Regions from separate parts of the Hydrotalea sp. AMD genome, predicted to be linked through region 2. Evidence: riboswitches for the same ligand, from Rfam matches in the RefSeq annotation. Region 2 holds a riboswitch; the other holds the start of a gene.
The links. Region 2 has a riboswitch for thiamine pyrophosphate ahead of thiS (sulfur carrier protein ThiS). Riboswitches for the same ligand answer to the same signal wherever they lie in the genome.
Positions count from the first base shown of each region.

Region 1: another riboswitch for thiamine pyrophosphate. It lies ahead of EO766_RS01390 (TonB-dependent receptor); the one in region 2 lies ahead of thiS (sulfur carrier protein ThiS).

Region 1 is NZ_SCKY01000001.1:306,754-317,898, reverse strand. Features, by position in the region: gene EO766_RS01405 (D-alanine--D-alanine ligase) at 1-849, shown strand, start outside; gene EO766_RS01400 (PASTA domain-containing protein) at 902-1,714, shown strand; gene EO766_RS01395 (rhodanese-like domain-containing protein) at 1,741-2,049, shown strand; gene EO766_RS01390 (TonB-dependent receptor) at 2,107-4,491, opposite strand; TPP riboswitch at 4,557-4,678, opposite strand; gene EO766_RS01385 (head GIN domain-containing protein) at 4,787-5,512, shown strand; tRNA gene EO766_RS01380 (tRNA-Met) at 5,570-5,641, shown strand; gene era (GTPase Era) at 5,700-6,572, shown strand; gene der (ribosome biogenesis GTPase Der) at 6,603-7,916, shown strand; gene EO766_RS01365 (hypothetical protein) at 8,004-8,189, shown strand; gene EO766_RS01360 (4-hydroxy-3-methylbut-2-enyl diphosphate reductase) at 8,249-9,475, opposite strand; gene EO766_RS01355 (glycoside hydrolase family 28 protein) at 9,772-11,145, shown strand, end outside.
Region 2 is NZ_SCKY01000013.1:34,004-45,148, forward strand. Features, by position in the region: gene thiL (thiamine-phosphate kinase) at 1-752, shown strand, start outside; gene EO766_RS10715 (S41 family peptidase) at 745-2,259, shown strand; gene EO766_RS10720 (MFS transporter) at 2,576-3,628, shown strand; gene EO766_RS10725 (hypothetical protein) at 3,642-3,812, shown strand; gene EO766_RS10730 (helix-turn-helix domain-containing protein) at 3,865-6,408, opposite strand; gene EO766_RS10735 (single-stranded DNA-binding protein) at 7,055-7,405, opposite strand; gene EO766_RS10740 (hypothetical protein) at 7,622-8,002, shown strand; TPP riboswitch at 8,444-8,534, shown strand; gene thiS (sulfur carrier protein ThiS) at 8,602-8,805, shown strand; gene thiC (phosphomethylpyrimidine synthase ThiC) at 8,845-10,710, shown strand; gene EO766_RS10755 (hydroxymethylpyrimidine/phosphomethylpyrimidine kinase) at 10,713-11,145, shown strand, end outside.

The DNA.
Region 1 (11,145 bases), on a different contig from region 2:
TGGTGGTATATTCCATCCAATGGTCAACAACAGCCAGTGAACAAAGCCGATTTTACTATTCAGGAATCGGGTACTACCATTCATTTTGATGCCGTTTTATTTTGTATACACGGCACACCCGGCGAGGATGGTAAAATGCAGGGCTATTTTGATATGCTACATCTGCCTTATACTAGTTGTGATGCTGCTACATCGGCCATTACCTTTAATAAACGGTATACCGTTGCTGTAGTAGCATTCAGTGGCATTTCGGTTGCCAAAAGCATGCATGTATTTCATCATACACCGGTAACTGCAACTGAAATTTTGCAAACCATACAATTGCCTGTGTTTATTAAACCCAATAATGGTGGCAGTAGCATTGGTATGAGTAAAGTGAATGATGCGGCCGAACTAATGCCCGCTATTGAAAAAGCATTCCAAGAAGACAATCAGGTGTTGGTAGAAGAATATATTGCCGGCCGTGAATTTACCATTGGGGTATTTAAATCTGAAGGAAACATTATTGTATTGCCCATTACAGAGGTGATGACCGAAAAAGATTTTTTTGATTTTGAAGCAAAATACCATGGAAAAAGCAAGGAAATTACGCCGGCCATTATACCTGCCGAATGGCAAAACAAATTAGAAGCAGCAGCAAGAAAGGTTTATGAAGTGTTGAATTGCCGCGGTATTGTACGAATGGATTTTATTTTTAATGCAGCCAGGCAAGCGCCTTATTTGTTAGAAGTGAACACAATACCCGGACAAAGTGAAGCGAGTATTGTACCCCAGCAGGTTAAAACAATGGGGTGGAGCTTGCAGGAATTTTATACCCGATTAATTGAGGAGGCTTTTAACAAATACTAAATGGCTTTTACCCTTCAAATCAATTATTTTCACTGAACCAACTAAAAATATCGTGTTTAAATTCATTACGCGTAAGCCTCTTTGGGTAAATATTATGGCAGCCATTGGCATTGTATTGGTTGCGCTGTTTGTTTTCATTGAAATGTTGTCGTTTATAACCCAACATAATAAAACCGAAAAAGTACCCTCTGTAATTGGGCAAAATATAGATGCTGCACGACAAGCTTTAACCGCAAAGGGTTTTCATGTGCAGGTAATCGATTCAGTGTATGATAATACCATTGGGGCATTGGCTGTGGCCAAACAAAGTCCAGATGCCGATGCACAGGTTAAACTGGGGCGTACTATTTATTTAACCGTGAATCGGGCATCAGCACCCGAAGTATCTATGCCCAACTTAATCGGTTTTTCCATTAAAAGTGCACAAATGTATTTGCAAACCCTTGGGTTAAAAATGGGTGATACTACTTATAAACCGGATATTGCCCGTAATGCTGTGTTAGAGCAACGGTATAATGGAAGCAGCATTAAGCCCGGCACCAAATTGCCCGTGGGCAGCGTTATTAGTTTTGTGTTAGGCAGCGGTATTGGCAGTGGTGAATACCAGGTGCCCGATTTAATTGGACTCACTTTGGCACAGGCACGTAACCAGTTGAATGCTTTAAATATTAATATTGGTTCAATTGTACCCATGGATAATGTGTCTGATACATTGAATGCTTTTATTGTGAAACAAATTCCGGAAGTATTTACCGAAGTATCACCGGGAACCAAAGTGCATAATGTAATTCATCAGGGACAGGTGATAGATGTATTTATCAGTAGTACACCACCACCCGCAAGAGATTCTGCCTTGCGCTACTAAACTATCATTCACTAATTTATAAAAATATGAAAGTACTTTCAGTAGATGACTTAAAAATGAAAATTGAAAATGGCGAACCGGTAAACCTGATAGATGTGCGGGAACCGCATGAAAATGCAGAATTTAATATTGGTGGAATTTTACTGCCTTTAGGCAAAGTACAAACCATGCAAATTGAAGCGATTGAAGATTTAAAAGAGGAACCTATTATTGTGTATTGCAGAAGTGGCAACAGAAGCATGCAGGCTGCCATGATATTAGAGCAATTAGGTTTTAGTGATGTTACCAATTTAGCCGGTGGTATGCTGGCATGGGAAGATAAATTTGGCCGATAAAAAAGAGGTTAGCTTGATGAACCAGCTAACCTCCTTTGTTGAATTTGTGTACAATCTTTATAAAAAAATATTCACAGCCATCATAAAATTGGTGCCGGCCATGGGGAAATAATTATTATCGGTGTACAACTGATTGTTGCTGATGTAACTATAGGTATAACCGTTGGGCTGGTATAATTTATTGAATACATTATTCACCTGCAGAATAAAATTCCATTCCTTAAATACTACATTCTTTACACTATAACTGGTGCGAACGGTTTCAGTAAAAAAGCCGGGCAAACTTCTGTTTTCGGTTTGGGTATTATCCATATACTGTTTGCTTACATATTTGCTTAACAAACTAAGGGTAACATTTTTTGCAGGAATAATATTGATGGTAACACCACCAATAATATCGGGCGAAAAAGAAATATCTGTATTGTTGTGTTGCACGGCATTTTGTCCGCCGGTATCATAATTGTCTATATACTCGGTAAAGCTTTTTATTTTATTTCTGCTAAAACTCAAATTAGCTTGCGCATTTAGCCATTCATTAAATACATATGCACCTTGTAATTCAATTCCCATTCTGTAACTGTTCGGAACATTAATGCGGGTATAAGCACCTACATCGTTAATAATACCGGTTAACACCAATTGGTTTTTGTACAACATATAATACAGATTGGCGCTATAATTAAAACGGCTATTTTTTCTGGCAACGCCTAACTCAAAATCGTGTAGGGTTTCTGCTACGGGCTGATTTTGTAAACTGGCCTGAAAATCATCTCTGTTGGGTTCTTTATTACCCAAGGCATAACTGAAATAGGCCTGCCAACTATTGTGGCTGTAGGTAATACCTGCTTTCGGATTCACAAAGTGAAAAGTACGGTTTACATCTAAATTGCCATTGCCTTCAAAGCCCTGCATATTGTGGGTAACGGTACGGTATTGCACATCGGCAAAACTATACCAGTACTTTGCAAAATTGTGTTGCCATTTGGTATACACATTGATGTCGGTTTTTACTGCAGGATAATAATAATACTGATAGTTGGGCTCTGTTACACCATATTGTGCCCATATTACATTACCGAAATGGTTGCCTTCATACCGCGTCCATCCACCACCAATAGTGAGTTCATCTTTGGCGTTTTTGTATTGCAGTGAGGCAATTTGCCCGTAAAAATGGTTGCTTAACCAGCGGCGGCGAATTAAATCGGTTGAATCAAGTACCGTATTGCCCACGATAAATGGCGATAAACCATAATCACTAAAATTTTGCGCGGCTTTGTATTCTTCATAATAACCCCGGCCATAAGTCATGAATAAAGCTGTATTAAAATTCCAACGATTGTTGATTTCCTGATTCAGAAATAGCTGATAGTGGTCTTGCTGGTAATTGTCGGTTTCGTTGGCGTATGGTGCTCCGGGTTTTTCTGTTCCGGCGGGATTGTAGGTTCTGTCTTTTGCCAACAGGGTATCGGGTACGCCGTACCAGGCCTGATAAGTTTTTTCTTTTCCGGAGAAAATATTAAAACGAATGGAAGTTTTTTTGTTGATATAAGCGGTAGAAAGTGCAAATGATTGCAGCAGTGAGCTGGCACGGTCAATATACCCATCGCTGCTGATTTTGCTCAAACGGGCATCAACGGTAAAATGTCCATTCAATAAACCACTACCCACTTTCAATGTATTTTTCCAGGAGTTGAAAGAGCCATAACTATTATTGACTTCAGCATAAGGCTTTTCATGAAATTCGTTGGTAGAAAGGTTGATGGTAGCGCCAAATGCACCAGTGCCGTTGGAGGAAGTACCTACGCCACGCTGAATTTGAATGCTATTGAGCGATGAAGCAAAATCAGGTAAATCCACCCAATAAGTACCCTGGCTTTCTGCATCATTATAAGGAATACCATTAAGGGTAACATTTATTCTCGTAGCATCTGTACCTCTGATGTGGATATCGGTATAGCCAATGCCATTGCCGGCATCTGAGTTTACAAACACAGAAGGGGTTTGGTTGAGGAGGAATGGAATATCCTGTCCCAGATTGGTTTTGGCAATTTCCTGTTCATTGATATTGGTAACTGCAAATGGTGCTTTACTGCCTGCGCGGATGGCCTTCACTTCTAAAGGCTGTAGGAATAATGGAATGTTGGTTAAAGTAATTTCTAACTTTTGTCCTTCCTGAGGTATTTGAATGGTACGCTTGTACACTTCAAATCCAATGCTGTTTACAACAACGGTAGTATTGCCGGTTATCAGGTTCATGAAAATAAAATGGCCATCATCACCGGTAATGGTGGTTCTGTTTTGCGTTGTAATAGCAGCGCCTGCAACGGGTTTTTTGGTTTGTGCATCTACTACTACACCCGAAAGAAAAGCATGTTTTTTTATCTGGCTAAAGCTGTTAACATAACAAAGCAAAAATGCCAGCGTTCCCAAAAAGAATTTCATTTTTTTTTGATTAAATGGTTAAAAAATTTGGGAACAGGGAGCTGTGCTAATGGAGAGGCTGACTAAAATAAGCAGTACACCTTCCCTTCGCAGGAATTACCCTGTTCAGGTTCAACGGGTATTATCTCAGCCGGATGTTGTTGATGTGTTAACCCATCAAGGCAATCCAGCACCCCGGGGAAAATCTGCTGCAAAATTAATGCGTAAAAATTTAAAAAGGGTGTAACTTTTTTTGCAGTGCTGCGTTTCAATGTAAAAACTAACTTTTTTGTTTCATTTCTTTAAACAAATAACAATGAAAAAAATAATGTTGATGCTGGTAACCCTTCTGTCGCTTTCTTTTGTAAAAGGGCAGGAAGTTAAAAATTTGGTGTATGATGCCAATGCCGAAGTACGGAAGGTGGGCAATTTTTCCGGATTAGATGTTTCCGGTGCTGTTACGGTGTACCTTTCACAAGGTAATACTAATGCCGTTGCCATTAGTGCCGATGGGGGCGATAAAGCAAAAATTATCACTGAAGTAAAAAATGATGTATTGCACATTTATACGGAAAGTGGTTTTTGGAACAAATGGAATTGGAGCGATAAAAAAATTAAAGCTTATGTAACAGTTACTGATTTAAATAAAATTGTGCTTTCAGGAGCCAGCCAGTTGAATATTGTTGATCAATTAAAAGGAAATGCTTTAAAATTAAAAGCAACCGGTGCCAGTTATGTAAAAGGCAGTTTTAATGTAGCTGAATTATCCATTAACTTAAGCGGAGCATCCAATGCAACAATGAAAGGAAAGGTAGGAACTTTAAATGTAGATGTTAGCGGCGCCAGTGTAATAAAAGGTTATGATTTAACCGTAGCCAACTGCGATGTATCTGCTTCCGGCGCATCGAATGTTCGTGTAAATGTAGAAAAAACTTTTACCCGATTAGAAGCCAGTGGTGCCAGCAGTATACGATATAAAGGCAATCCCGTTATTCAAAATATTCAGTCGAGCGGCGCATCTTCCATTCAAAAAGCAGACTAATGTTAAATTAGTTTTGGCAGTTCACCTTGCTAACCTTAATTTTGCAACTTATTAAATCGCGAGGTAGAGCAGCGGTAGCTCGTCGGGCTCATAACCCGAAGGTCGGAGGTTCGATTCCCCCCCTCGCAACTAAAACTTTAAAAGCCTCAATTCGTGAGGCTTTTAGTTTTTAAACACAGTTATCATCATGAAAGCGGGATTTGTAGGTATTTTTGGAAAACCCAATGCAGGTAAAAGCACATTACTCAACGCCTTATTGGGCGAGAAGCTGGCTATTGTTTCTGCAAAAGTGCAAACCACACGCCATCGTATCAAAGGGTTTTTAAGCAAACCCGGCGAATACCAAATTGTATTTTCAGATACACCCGGCATCATTGAAGCCAAATACAAATTGCACGAAAAAATGATGGGTGCAGTGAAAAGTGCATTGGAAGATACGGATGTGGCCATTTTATTAGCAGATGTTACCGACGATTTGGAAAGTTGCGATGCCCTGTTTCAATCGCTGCATTTAAAAGTGCCTGTTATTGTGGTGTTGAATAAAAAAGATAAGGTGGGCAAAGAAGTGTTGCAAAATGCCATTCATTTCTTTGAATCAAAACCTTATGCTAAAAAAGTGTTGGCCATTGCAGCATTGCAGCAGCAAAAAACCGATGAACTGGTCAATTCAATCGTTGAATTTTTGCCCGAAGGAGAACCTTTTTATCCCGAAGATGAATTAAGTGATTTACCCACCCGTTTTTTTGTGAGTGAATTAATCCGGGAAAAAATTTATACTTTGTTTGAAGAGGAAATACCTTATCATGTGGCGGTACTGGTAAACGAGTTTAAAGAAAAAGAACACTTAATTAAAATACAGGCCGATATTATTGTAAACAGAGATACCCAGAAATCGATCATCATTGGGCATCAGGGTAATAAAATAAAAGAAATTGGAACTTTGGCCAGAAAAGATATAGAGGCCTTCTTAGGCGGAAAGGTATTTTTAGAATTATTTGTAAAAGTGCGGCCAAAATGGCGGGATAATGATTTGTTTTTGAAAGAATTTGGCTATCATTAAAAATTTAACCATCTGTAAAAAATGTGAATTATGGGCTATACAGTAGCAATTGTAGGCAGACCAAATGTGGGGAAAAGTACACTGTTTAACCGTTTATTAGAACAGCGCAAAGCTATTGTAGATGATATTAGCGGCGTAACCCGCGACCGGCAATATGGTATTTCTGAATGGGCCGGCAAAACCTTTAATGTAATTGATACCGGCGGTTTTGTGCCCGATTCGCAGGATGTATTTGAAAAAGAAATTCGTAAGCAGGTGCAAATTGCCATTCAGGAAGCCGATACTATTGTTTTTATGGTAGATGTTGCCGTGGGCATTACCGATTTAGATGATGCCATGGCGCATTTGCTGCGGCAGGCAAAAAAACCAGTGTTTCTAACTGTGAATAAAGTTGATAATGGGCAGCGCGAATTAGAAGCCGCCGAATTTTATCGTCTGGGTTTTGATACCATTTATACCATCAGCAGTATCAGTGGAACGGGTACCGGCGAATTATTAGATGCCATTGTGGCCAATATACCTGAAGTGCTTGATGAAAAGGAAACAACAGAAAAAACAATTCCCAAATTAGCCATTATAGGGCAGCCGAATGTGGGTAAATCTTCATTACTGAATGCTTTGCTGGGTGAAGAAAGAACCATTGTAAGTGATGTTGCCGGAACCACCCGTGATACCATTCATACTCATTACAACTTATTCAATAAAGAATGTATACTAATTGATACCGCCGGTATTCGGAAAAAAAACAGCGAGAAAGACGATTTAGAATTTTATTCTGTAATCCGTGCCATTAAAGCCATGGATGAAGCCGATGTTTGTTTGATTGTAATTGATGCACAAAAAGGTATTACTGCTCAGGATGTATCGTTATTTAGTTTAGCTACCCGTAAAGGAAAAGGTGTAGTAGTAGTAGTTAATAAATGGGATTTGATGGAAAAAAACACTAATACTGCCCGTGATTATGAGAAAAAACTAAAAGAAAAAATTGCGCCATTTACCGATGTGCCCGTTTTGTTTATTTCAGCATTAGAAAAAACAAGGTTACTAAAAGTGCTGGAAGCCGGTATGGCGGTATTTGAAAGTAAGCAACAAAAAATTGCTACATCCAAACTAAATGAAGTAATGCTAAAAGCGGTTGAAGCTTACCATGCACCGGTAGTGCGGGGGCATACCGTAAAAATAAAGTATGTAACCCAGTTGCCAACTCATGTGCCTTCTTTTGCTTTTTTTACTAATTTTCCGGATGATATTAAAATGCCGTACAAAAATTATCTGGAAAATCAGCTCCGTGCACACTTTAATTTTAAGGGAGTACCCATTAGAATTTTCTTTCGGAAAAAATAAATAACAAAAAATATCGTTAAATTTTGTGTATTTTAAGCGTGAAGCCTATATTTGCGCAAATTTTAAAATTTTAAAAAAACAAGTACAATGAAAAAATTATTAGCTCTTTTAGCAATCGCAGGTTTTGTAGCTTGCAACAGCGGTGAAAACAAAGAAGCAAAAGCAGATTCTACAGCAACAACTGCTCCTGCTATGGACACAACCATGAAACATGACAGCATGCCAGCTATGGATACTGCTAAAAAAGCAATGGACACTACTAAAAAAATGTAGTTCTTATCTTTTGCAGATATTGAAGAAACCCCCCGGATTCATTTCAGGAGGGTTTCTTGTTATTGAAAAGCAGTGCGAACTGCTTCCATTGTTTTGGCGCCGGGGAAAAATGATACCAGCCTTTCTATTACTGCTTCTACAATATTATCCGGACAACTTGCTCCGCTGGTAATTAAGATTTTAAGAGGTGTTTTGCCAGGTAAATAACCTGAAATGGTTTGGGTTGCTTTGGTTTGCCAGTTGCAATGCACTAAGTTTTGTGCATCTAATAATTTATTGGCACTATCAATAAAATAAGTAGGTAATTGCTGTTCGCACAATTCAACCAGGTGTGAAGTATTACTGCTTTTATAACCTCCTATAACAATAGCCAAATCGGCAGGAGTACGCAACATACCTGTTACTGCAGTTTGGTTATCGTTGGTAGCATAACACAATGTATCTCTGGTATCAGCAAATCTTTGTTGCATGGTAGCATCGGTTAATTGATATTTTACAATCATTACATTTTTTAAATAATCGGCTATGGCCTGGGTATCGGTAGCTAATTGTGTGGTTTGATTTACTACGCCAATTTTCTGCAAATCCTTTTCCACATCAAAACCTTCAGAGAAATGCCCTTTGAATACTTCATAAAATTCTGCAGCGGGTCTGCTGCCGGTTATAAATTCTCCCAATATAATGGCTTCCCGCATATCACTAATAATTAATGTGGCTGTATTGGCAGCTGCATGCGAAAAAGTAGCCCTTGTTTCTTCATGCTTTGGTTTGCCGTGAATAATAATGGTATAACCTTTTTGTGCAATCTGTTCACTTCGGTTCCATACTTTTTCTACAAAAGGGCAGGTAGTATTGTATTGTGCTGTTTCAATTCCTTTTTCGTGTAATATTTTTTCAATGGCCAGCGTGGTACCAAAAGCCGGAATTAAAACAATATCATCCTGTTTTAATTCATCAAAAGGAATCAGTTGGTTGCCCAAATTATCTTGCAGAAATAAAACACCTTCTGCCTTTAAATCGGTATTTACCTGTGGGTTATGAATCATTTCACTCAATAAAAATATGCGCTTGCCTTTATGTATTTCAATGGTTTTAAAGGCAATTTCAATGGCATTTTCAACGCCATAGCAAAACCCGAAATGGCGTGCCAGGTATATTTGTATCGGTCCAAAATCTAATAGGGTGGGTGTAAAATCCTTTTTCAGTTTATCTGCATTCTTCCTGTAATTTTTAATATGGCTGATTAAATTACTTCTATAAAATACCGGAACATTAAATTGCTTCATGCTTTATTCATTATGGGTTAATGCAGGTAATGTTTTTTCAAAAGTTTCAAAATATTCTTTAGTTGCTAATTGCTACTCCTGCTACAAATTTGATTAAAATGGTATAACCATTTAACTGCTGTAAAGTAGTAATATCATCCATGCAAAGGTACAATGTTCGGCTGCAATTTATGAGCACCTGTGCATTTCGTTTTCGGGAACGTTTCCGTAAAATTTTTTCTGTTCATCTTCAATGCATAATAGATTTGACTAAATTGGAATAACCGATTGCTCAAAAATGATATACAAACTTATTTATGAAAAAAACAATTTCTTTTCATTCCTTCTCAATACAATACAGGTTGTTGTTGATGGTAGTAATCTGCAGTTTATCAGTAGTAACCCAGGTAGCTGCACAGGATAAAACCATGGACGATTATCATAAACTGGCACCCTTTGCCATGCCGGAAGTACAATTACCGGTTTTTTCTGAAAACTGCTACCGTATTACAGATTTTGGTGCCATTGGCAATGGTCAGGCTTTGAATACCAGTGCCATTCAGCAAGCCATTGAAGCCTGCAGCAATGCCGGTGGTGGAACCGTGGTATTTCCACCGGGTTTATGGCTTACCGGACCTATTACGTTAAAAAGCAATATTCAATTGCATATTTCAACCGGTGCAGTTGTTTTATTTACACCTGATAGAAACAGTTATCCTATTATACCAGCATCAAAAAATACCATCAAAAATTTTATTGTACAGCCACCTGTTTATGGTTATAAACTAAAAAATGTGGCCATTACCGGAGGGGGTGTATTAGATGGTTCAGGAGAAGCCTGGAGGCCGGTAAAAAAATCGAAAGTTTCTGAGATTCAATGGAAATATTTTTTATCGGCAGGTGGTGTATTAAGTAAAGATGGGCAAATTTGGTGGCCATCTGAAGCGGCAATGAATGGCGATAAATATTTAAAATCGATCCGGAAAAAAGAAGCGCTAACGGCGGATGATTTTTTGCCGGCACGTGATTTTCTCAGACCCAAAATGGTGGTATTGGTGGATTGTGATAAAGTGTTGATAGATGGGCCTACTTTTAAAAACGCACCCAATTTTGTAATGAATCCGCAACATTGCACCAATCTGGTGATTAGAAATGTGCAGGTGAATAATGAATACTGGGCACAAAATGGGGATGGTATTGATATTAGTTCCTGTAAAAATGTTATGATTTACAAATGCACTGTTACGGCAGGTGATGATGGTATTTGTATGAAATCGAGCGGCGAAAAAACACCCGGTGTGACGGAGTTAGCCAATGTAATTATTGCAGATTGTATTGTATATCATGCACATGGTGGTTTTGTAATTGGCAGCAATACCGATGGTGGGATGCAAAACATTTTTGTAAACAATTGCAGCTTTATTGGCACTGATATGGGTGTAAGAGTAAAAAGTAATGCCGGCCGGGGCGGAACAGTAAAAGATATATATGTGCAGAATATTTATATGACTAATATAGTAAATGAGGCCATAGGGTTTGATACATATTATGAAGATATGCCTGCAGGAAAAGAAAAATCAACCTTACATGAACAACCCATGGATAAAGTGCCCAACTTTTCAAACTTTTATTTTCAGAACATTTATTGTAATGGTGCTGCCACAGCAATCAGTATTAAGGGAATGCCTGAT
Region 2 (11,145 bases):
CCGTAAGTATTGGAATCAGCAATCGTTTTAGTGTGGAAGCATTGAACGAATTGTATGAAGGCATTTATGCAGCCTGCGAAAAATATGGGGTTGATTTAGTAGGCGGCGACACTTCTACTTCTAAAAAAGGAATGGTAATATCTGTTACCGCCATAGGTGAAGTTGCGCCTGATAAATTTGTAAAAAGAAGTACCGCTCAAAAAGGCGATTTAATTTGTGTGAGTGGCGATTTAGGTGGCGCTTTCTTAGGCCTTACCCTCATGGAAAGAGAAAAGCGGATTTTTTTAGAAAACCCTAATATTCAGCCCAATTTAGAAGGCGAAGATTATATCGTGGGGCGTTTATTAAAGCCTGATGCTCGCCGAGATATCATCACTTTCTTTGAAAAAAATAATATAACACCCACTTCCATGATGGATGTTAGCGATGGGTTGAGTAGCGAGATTTTGCATTTATGCAAACAAAGCAATCTCGGCTGCAGGTTGTATGAAGATAAATTACCAATCAATGAACTTTCCCGTGCAGCTGCCTTTAAATTTGGTTTAGACCCAACGGTTTGTGCACTGAATGGTGGAGAAGATTATGAACTGGTATTTACGCTGAAGCAAGAAGATTACGAAGCCATTACCATTAATGAAGAAATTGCTGTAGTGGGTTATATGACCGGACCCGAAGAGGGAAAGAAAATGATTAGCCGCGGAGGAAATTTATTTGATATTACAGCACAGGGATGGAATGCTTTTCATGGGTAAGCAAGGCTACATAAAAAAAGAGATACCGCTCAAGCGCAAAATACCATTGTATGGTCTGCTGTTGATTGTATTACTACAAGGCTGTTCCGTTAGTAAGTATGTTCCCCAACAAAAAATACCTCCGCAACGTTTACAAAAAGATGTGGCTATTTTAAAAAAAACGTTGCAACAAAACCATCCGGGATTATATTGGTATGCCGATAAAACTAATATTGATGCAGCTTTTACAGCATTGCAACAATCGGTAATCGATTCATTAACCGAGCTGGCTTTTCATAACAAAGTGGCACAAATGGTAGCTACCATTGAATGTGGCCATACGGCAGTAAGATTTTCTAAACTATATATTCATTATTTGATGAACAACCGGTTCCCGATGTTTCCACTCTATTTGTATAATTGGAAAAATCATTTGTATGTATTTAAAAATATGCATGCAAAAGATACAATGCTCATTAAAGGCATGGAGGTATTGACCATCAATCAATTTTCGGCTGCACAAATTATCGACTCCCTTTATCAGTTCATCAGTGCCGATGCCAATAATCCATATTTTAAAGCACAGGTAATCAGCAACAATTTTCCAGCTTGGTATCGGTTGGTATTTGGTTTAGATAGTACCTATCAATTACAATATATTGATACCTCCGGAGCAAAAAAAACGGTATGCCTCAAAAATTATGTTCCTGAAAAAGATACAAGTGCGCTTCATGCTACTACCATAAGAAGCAATAAGGCCTATCCGTTACCTTCTAAAAAAATATCTGCATTGCAATTAAAACGTTCTTTGCAAATAGATACCCTGCATCGCTTTGCTTATATGTATGTAAGCAGTTTTAGCGGTGGCAGGTTAAGGGGGTTTTTCCGCAAATCTTTTCGCACCATAAAACAACAAAAAATTACTCATTTAATAGTTGATGTAAGGGGTAATGGAGGTGGTAATGTTAATAAATCGGTTTTGCTTACCAAATATTTAATTCGGCAGCCTTTTAAAGTGGCCGACACAGCAGTATCCTTGCACAAAACCATGTGGGATAAGCGTTACATTCTTCCTTGGTGGTTGTATTGGTTTCCCATGCAATGGGGTTCAGTAAAAGGGGCAGATAGGTTGTTTCATGCAAAAAGGATTGAAACCCATATTTATCGTCCTAAATTAAAAAAACATTTTAACGGTCATATCTTTTTGTTGCAAGATGGCTACACATTTTCTGCAGCCGCTATGTTTACCGGCAGTTTAAAGGGGCAGCCGAATGTACTAATTGCTGGAACACCTTCGGGAGGTGCGTATTATGGCAACAATGCACTGTTTTTACCTCATCTCAAATTACCCAATTCTAAACTACGCATTACATTGCCCATGTATCGGGTAGTATTAGATAGTGCAAGGCCTAAAAATGGCAAGGGCGTTTTGCCCGATATGTGGGTGCAGCCGCAGCAACGTAACCATTTAACCCTGCCGCCCAATGCTTTACAACAGGTAATATTCAAAATAGTACAAAACAAGTAAAAAAGTCTAACATTTCTTTTGTCACCCTCACGCTTTTTTGCAGAAATTTCATCTGATTTTTAGCTTTTTGTTTATTCAGAACATGCAATACTCATAATTTTTTATTATATTATGAACATGCCCAAAAACCCTACGTTACGATAACATTTTATCACTGTCTTGTGTTAACATTTGTAGAATTGTATTAAATGTTGCAAGCATGTTTTTGAATAAAGAAATTTTAATAAAGAAAAGGCTGAAATTAAGAATAGAGCGTGTTTTGATGTATTTACAGGAACCACGGCGATAGGTTGTGCAATAGTATTATGGGTATGCATTGGTTGGAATTATAGCTGCCGGATTAATGCTTATTTTATTGCCATTAATGGTGGCCGATTTATCGCATCAGGTAAGTTGGGTGGGAATTGTTTTGAGTGCTAATAATTTGGGGTTATTGTGTTCGTTTATTTGGGGCCGACTGGCAGATAAGTATCAAATGCACCGATTGCTGTTTTTTTCGGGAATAGCGGTGTTAATGCTGGTAGGTTTTTGTATTACTTATTTTAATGCATTATGGATATGGATGCTGTTGGCATTTTTGGCAGGCGCCTCTGTTGATGCCACCACTACAGTTGCTACTCTTTTTGTGGTTGAGTTTAATCCACAGAAAGAATGGGAGCCTCGTATTGTCTGGTTGCAAACATTTTATGGGATAGGTCAGGTAACCGGCCTGTTAATGGCCAGTGCGTTTGTAGTGAATATACAGGTTGGGTTTATTGCTGCTGCCATCATATTAATACCGGCATTGCTGATTGTTAGAAAAAGTATTCCAAAACAACAAATGCCGCATATTGCATTAACTGGATTGAAAGAGAAATTACTGAAAATAACGGATATACATTTTCTCGGATTTTTTGCCAGAATAGAAATGTATAGCAACACGTTGCATTTTTCTTTTATAAAAATTTACGAAACGGTGGGCTCAATAAAAAGCAAAACAACCACTCCCTTTGGTCGCTTTATGGTTTCCTGGTTTTTATTGTGTTTCGGTATTTCTTCCTTCTTTGCTTATTTGCCGGTAACCTTAAAAAATGCGTATGCGGTATCTTCTTCATTAACCTCTTTTATTTATGGCTTGTTTTCTGCAGCCGCCATTATTTTATATACTTATGGCGGAAAGCTTTCTGCAAAATGGGGCAGCAATAAAGTTTACCGGGCAGCTTTGTTATTGCGTTTTGCAGGTTTTATGATGTTGTTTGGCGCTTTTTTCCTTCCTTTTGGAAAAGAATGTGTGGCAATTCCCGGGTTTATTTTATTGGTAATTACCTGGCCATTAATCAGTATTTCGGGTACTGATTTGAAAGTAAAACTTTCTCCCTATACCCTATAATAAAGACGCTACCATGGGCTTATTCAATGCAATTTTGGCCATTGCTTCTGTTTTGGGAAGCTTTGTAAGTGCGCCTTTGCAACACTATTTGGGATATGCATCACTTTCAGGTATTGGCATACTTAGTCTTGGTATTTCTTATTTAGTGGTAATAAAGGAAAATGTTACGCAGCAAAGCGAATGAATGTAATATAATAAATTAGCGGAAAGAACCCGAACACATTTTCCCGGTTGCATTATTTTGTAATAATTGTATTTTGTTTTTCTAAAAAAGTTTTCCAGGCAATGGCCATTCTAATATCGGCATAACTAATGTCAGCAACAACATTCTGCTTTATGAATGTTATGCCTTTTGCTATAGTATCATTTGTTAACAGAGGCAATATGGAATTGAGTTTTTTTTCGGGAAGAAAATCTGTAACCTTTAATTTTCCTTCTGCAACATAGTGCGATAAATGATTTTGGATGGTTTGTACCGTTAATTGCCGCTCTTCAGCAATGACGGCTATACTTTTGCCGGATTGGTATAGTTGGAAACTGATGAGTTTTGTGTCAGGCTTTACTACTTTGTCTGATTTTTCTTTTCTTTCTTTTTTCACTTTTATTTGATCCATCAACGAAGGCAAATCATGTTCATTGCAATAGCGTTGAATAATATCTAAAAAAATCATGCCATACTGAGCGGTTTTAACGGTACCAAAACCGCTTATTTTTTTTAAATCGTTCAATGTTTGTGGAAGGTATTGCGCCATTTCATACAAACTATTGCTGCCTGCAACCATATAAATGGGCAGATTTTTGCTTTCGCAAAGGCTATCGCGTTGTGCTTTTAATAATTTAAACAATGCTGCATTCGGAACCGGTTTATTGGTGGTTTGTATTGCGGTTGCATATGCATTTACGGAAAAGAAGGGCATTGTATACGCTTTTTTCTTCTGCAAAAAAACATCCACATAAAAACCATTGTTGCATAATTGCAATTGGTATTGTTGTTTTGCTAATTGTGTATACAATTCCTTGATTAAATCATTGTAATGTAAAGCCTGCAATTTACTGTCTGTACTTACTGGTGAGATTTTTAAAAATTCTAACAGGGTTTGTATTTCTTTATCAAAATAAAGAGCGGCCTGCTGTATTCTTAGTTGTAAGGCTGGTATTGCCTCCGGCAGTTCATCTTCCTGAAACAATTGAATTAATTGCGGATGAAATTTTTTTCCTACTTCAATTAGTGCATCAATTTTTTCTGAAATTTTTTGTACAAAGTCTATTGCAGTATCATTAAAGGCAGTTTGTTGTTCTGTAATAAGTGTTTTTAAAGCAGCACACAGGTTAGTAACAGTTTCAAAATTAAATAATGCAATAATTGTTTTTTGTTGAAATAACTTTTTTGATTGCTGTAAAGTGTAAGGCAAAGCTTCTGTTTTGCAACCTGCTGCAAAATTTACAATGCGTTGATCGGTATGTAAACTCTGTGCTGAAATCTTGCTATGAAGTACTACTCCCTGCAAACTGGTACATCGGCTTAGTGCTACATATACCTGTCCGGGCGCGAAAGCAGCGCCGGCATCAATAATGGCTTTTTCAAAAGTAAGGCCCTGACTTTTATGAATAGTGATGGCCCAGGCCAAACGCAGCGGATACTGTGTAAATGCGCCCACTACCTCTTCTTCAATTTGTTGTTTTTGTGCATTGTGTGCATATCGAACATGTTCCCAACGGTATTTTTTCACTTCAATTAAATCGGGTTCGTTGGCACAACGAACAAATATTTTATCTTCTTCCATTTTATCAATTATCCCAATTTTACCGTTGAAATAACGTTTGGCTTTATCCGCATCGTTTTTAATAAACATTACCTGTGCCCCTACCTTTAATTGCAATGCAACATCGGCAGGATAATTTTTTTCCGGAAAATCCTGTTCAATGCTGGCATGAAAGGTATGTAAGGGTTTGGTTAGCTTTTTTAATTGTTGCGCATTAATATGGTCTGCTTTTTCGTTGTGGGTGGTTAACATGATGTACCCGTCTGCATCTGCACTCTGAAAATCGGGCCGATAATGTTGGTGCAACAAGGTATAACCGTTATCGCTTAAGCAATTGTTGCGAATTTGATTCAATATTTCAATAAAATCAGCATCTTTTTGCCGGTATATTTTATCTAATTCAATATAAGCTGGTGGTGCTGCCTGTATAACCCGGCTGCTGAAAAAATAAGGGCTATCATAGTATTCCGATAAAATTTGCCACTCTTCCTGTTTGGCAACAGGCGGCAGTTGATACATATCACCAATCAACAAAACCTGAACACCGCCAAAAGGCTCGAAATGACGTTTTCTAAAATGGCGCAACACAGTATCTATAGCATCCAGCACATCAGCCCGAACCATACTAATTTCATCAATAATCAGTAGTTCCAGCTCATTAAAAATTCTTCTTCTTTCTGTATTTATTTTTATTCGGCCCAATAAATAATGCCGGTCCATCAATTCGGGCGATGCGTTTTTGACATTTGATTGAAAATAATTTTTTGTATTGGTTTCCGGGATAAATGGACTGAATGGCAATTGAAAAAAAGAATGGATAGTAACGCCGCCGGCATTGATTGCAGCAACACCCGTGGGTGCAACAATGGCTAATTGTTTAAGCGATTGTTCTTTTATATATTTTAAAAATGTGGTTTTACCAGTACCTGCTTTTCCGGTTAAAAAAACAGAACGTTGGGTATATTGAATAAAATCACTTGCTAATTGAAAGGCTTTGTTGGAAGTATCTGTTACCATGAGGGATTAAAGATAATTGGATACAATTTGTTTTCAAAAACAGATGGTTGCAAAACCTTTTCCGGCATTTTTATAAATGAGCGGATAAAGGGATGGATTATTTTTCTTTTCGTTTCAAATGAATGATTGTTTCAAGTGTATTTACAGAAAATTTGTAATTTTTAAAAAACCTACCCGGCACTATTGCAGCAAGCCTTTATTCGGGTAACATTTTTTAAAAAAAACTGCAATTTAATGTACAGTTAAACAAGGGTTAACGTTTAAAATTACAAACAAATTAGCAGTTGCTTTTCTCTTACATCATTCCATTTATTGGTAACCAATTTTTGGCAACCAAATATCTGCTGTAATCATACAATTGCTGAATTCTGTTATTTTTCCAGCTCAAGCTTTATAAAAAATAATACCACATAATACTACAGCGTAACAATCAATCTCAATTATCCTCCTTTGCAATCCGCTTTAGTTTAATTGCATAAAAATCTGAATTATGTTATACTAACCATGGCAAACCATTAGCATAAAGTAAACAAAACAATAGTTGTAAGGATTTGCTGAACATATACTCTGTTGTTTAACCGGGTAAGTACAGGGAAGGTATATTCTATCGCCCTTCCCTGCTTGTATTGCATACCCGATGTTTGCATTAAGCCTTAACCCCCTGCTTTTCCCCTAACATTAATATTTCGTTTACCTGCACTTCGGTAATGTATTTTTTATTACCCGCTTTGTCGTTATAAGAACGGGAAACCAATTTGCCTTCCAATGCCACCTCACTCCCTTTTTGTAAATATTTCTCGGCAATTTCGGCCACCTTACCCCAGGCAACAATATTGTGCCATTGCGTTTCAGCAATTTTTTCGCCTTTTGCATTGCGATAGGTTTCGCTGGTGGCTACACTAAAACGAGCCATTTTTTTGCCCCCATCTAAATTTTTAATTTCTGGAGCATTACCTAAGTTTCCGATTAACTGAACTTTGTTTTTTAAAGCGTACATAGTTTTACAATTTGTGCTGTATTGGTTTGAACAGCGATGATGAATTTTGTTTATTTCAATTAAAGCCGGCGACGTCATTCCCGCTTCAACAACACAAAATTGCAACGGTTCAAAAACAGGAGTCGGTTTTTAATTATTTCTAATCGTATATAAATGTGTTTAAACGTTTGCACACAGATAAATATTTACTATATTGTAGTTTAAAACCCTTTGCTGATGTCGTTATCCACTCCCATAAAAACCTGTTTGTGTTGTGGTAAGCCTGTGAAAGGCCGGGCCGACAAAAAATTTTGCGATGATGCCTGTCGTAATACTTACAACAACGAACTCAAAGCCAAAAGCCATTACAGCAGTTATGTGCGCAGCATTAATAACAGCCTGATTAAAAACAGGAAAATATTGGAAGAATTACTACCCCAAGCATTGGGTATGATAAAACTGCCGCAGGAAAAATTGGTACAAAAAGGATTTTCTTTCACATACCACACCCATACCTATACCAACAAAAAGGGCGATACCTATTTTTTCTGTTATGATTATGGCTATCTGCCATTAGAAAACAATTGGTATTTATTGGTAAAAAGAAAAGAGGCATAGTGGGGGCTACTCCTTTAATGGAGGTGGGTGGTTGTTGCCTCGATATAATAAAGAAAAGTGGACGCTACCTCTTTTTATACAATACACATTTGATCCGGTGTGCGGTTGGGCTAATTCCGAAGCATTGTTGGGTAAAGATACACTAAGCATACTTGTGTTCAGAAAAGGCTATGTAAATGAAAAGGGGCTTTTTGTAATTGTACAAGGAGCAGGAAGCCTCTGGTAGTAGGCGCTTATAAAACTATGCTATGCTATTGTTAACCAAGCAAAATAGCATTAGTTATTTTTTATAGAACTATCTAATACAATTGGGGTGTGATTCAAAAAAATAATTTTTGGAATAAGCTACTATAATTTATATGTAGTAAAAATTAATTTGCGATTTTTTAATCTGCAGTTTAAAATTTTAATTCTTTTTTATTGTTAGAATACACTACTTTTGAAATGCTTTAGGGGTGCCGAAATACGGCTGAGATGATACCCTTTACCTGATCAGGATAATGCCTGCGTAGGGAAAAGTAAATACTTCTTTTTTTGCTGCTTTTTTGTATTTCCTAAAGTTTATTGGTTCTTTTTTATTTCACCATTATTAATGGTATATGACTATTCATTTAAATGAGGCTCAGATAGAATTATCTGAAGGCCAAACTATTACAGCGCTACTAGATAAACTTGCAATTACTTCATACAATGGAATTGCAGTGGCAGTTAACAATACTGTTATTCAAAAAAAAGACTGGGACGAGTATCAATTACAACCAAATGATAAGCTTGTTTTGATTCGGGCTTCGCAGGGAGGATAATTTAATTATTTAATACTTTTATTCAACACAATTATAAATATGAATAAGGATAAAGAAACGAAAGCTGAAAGCGATCTGATTATAACAACTCCAATAAGTGGTTCAAAAAAAATTTATGTACCGGGTAAGTTGTTTAATATTCAAGTAGCTATGCGGGAAATTCAATTGGGCGATACAATTCATTCCTCATTGGGAAAGGAAGAAGTATTGTCTAATGCACCTGTAACAGTTTATGATACCAGCGGCCCTTATACCGATTCTGCAATAGAAATTGATATAAGAAAGGGATTACCCCGTATAAGAGAATCATGGATCACTGAACGCGGTGATGTAGAGTTATTAAACGATTTCTCATCGGAATATAGTAGACAGCGATTAAATAATCCGGATCTGAAAAGTCTGCAATTTCAACATATTCGAAAACCATATAAAGCAAAGGCATGCAGGAATGTAACCCAATTACATTATGCACGAAAAGGTATTATTACTCCAGAAATGGAATACATAGCAATTCGTGAAAACCAGCAAATAGAGGAAAGGCAAAATAATCCATTGCTTGATCAACAACATGCAGGTAATAGTTTTGGTGCAGGAATGCCAATAAAAAAAATAACGCCTGAATTTGTTAGAGATGAGGTGGCAGCTGGCAGAGCTATTATACCTGCCAATATTAACCATCCTGAAAGTGAACCGATGATAATAGGCCGTAATTTTTTAGTTAAAATAAATACCAATATTGGTAATTCTGCTGTTACTTCTTCTATTGAAGAGGAGGTAGATAAAGCAGTATGGAGTTGCCGCTGGGGAGGCGATACTTTAATGGATTTATCAACCGGAAAGAATATTCATGAAACCAGAGAATGGATCATAAGAAACAGTCCGGTACCTGTAGGAACAGTACCAATTTATCAGGCATTAGAGAAAGTAAATGGTAAAGCAGAAGATTTAACCTGGGAAATTTTTAAAGATACATTGATTGAACAGGCAGAACAAGGGGTAGATTATTTTACAATTCATGCCGGGGTATTACTGCGTTATATTCCACTCACATCCAAAAGGTTAACCGGAATTGTTTCAAGAGGTGGTAGTATTATGGCAAAATGGTGTTTAGCACACCATAAAGAAAGTTTTCTTTACACACATTTTGAAGAAATCTGTGCTATTATGAAAGCTTATGATGTAAGTTTTTCATTAGGAGATGGTTTGCGCCCCGGTTCTATTGCCGATGCAAATGATGCTGCACAATTTGCAGAATTAGAAACACTTGGCGAATTAACAAAAATTGCATGGAAACATGATGTACAAGTGATGATTGAAGGCCCCGGCCATGTACCAATGCACCTGATTAAAGAAAACATGGAAAAACAACTTAAAGAATGTAATGAAGCACCATTTTATACATTGGGCCCTTTAACAACTGATATTGCGCCGGGATATGATCATATTACTTCTGCAATTGGTGCTGCAATGATTGGATGGTATGGAACGGCCATGCTTTGCTATGTAACTCCAAAAGAACACCTTGGTTTACCAAACAAAAAAGATGTAAAAGATGGTGTAATTACATACAAAATTGCTGCACATGCGGCAGACCTGGCAAAGGGGCACCCCGGTGCACAATATCGTGACAATGCGTTAAGTAAAGCCAGATTTGAGTTTCGCTGGGAAGACCAATTTAATTTATCATTAGATCCCGATACTGCCCGTTCCTTTCATGATGAAACGCTGCCTGCTGATGGAGCTAAGATTGCACATTTCTGTTCTATGTGCGGTCCTCATTTCTGTTCCATGAAAATTACACAGGATATTAGAAATTTTAGCGAAGAACAGGAAAAGTTACAAATAAAAGGTATGGAAGAAAAATCAAAAGAATTTAAAGCAACAGGAGCAGAAATTTATAGATAAGCATGACAGCTACAAGACCTTATATACTAACAATTGCAGGATTTGATCCGAGTGGCGGAGCCGGCATTCTCTCTGATATAAAAACCATTGAAGCAAATGGTGGTTATGGATTGGGCGTTCTTTCTGCCAATACCTGGCAAAATGATATTGCTTTTGAAAAAGTTGAATGGGTTTCTTTAAAAGACATGCAAGCACAAATAAATATTTTAACAAGTAGGTTTAATTTTAAATATATTAAAATTGGCATAGTTCAAAATCTGGCTGCATTGTATGAGCTTCTGCTGTTTTTAAGAAAAAAAATTCCAGATGCTATTATTGTTTGGGACCCTATCATGAAAGCAAGTGCAGGATTTTTATTTCATAACTGTATTGAAAAAAAATTATTAGAAAACATTTTAAATTCAGTAAATGTTATAACGCCTAATCTTCCTGAAG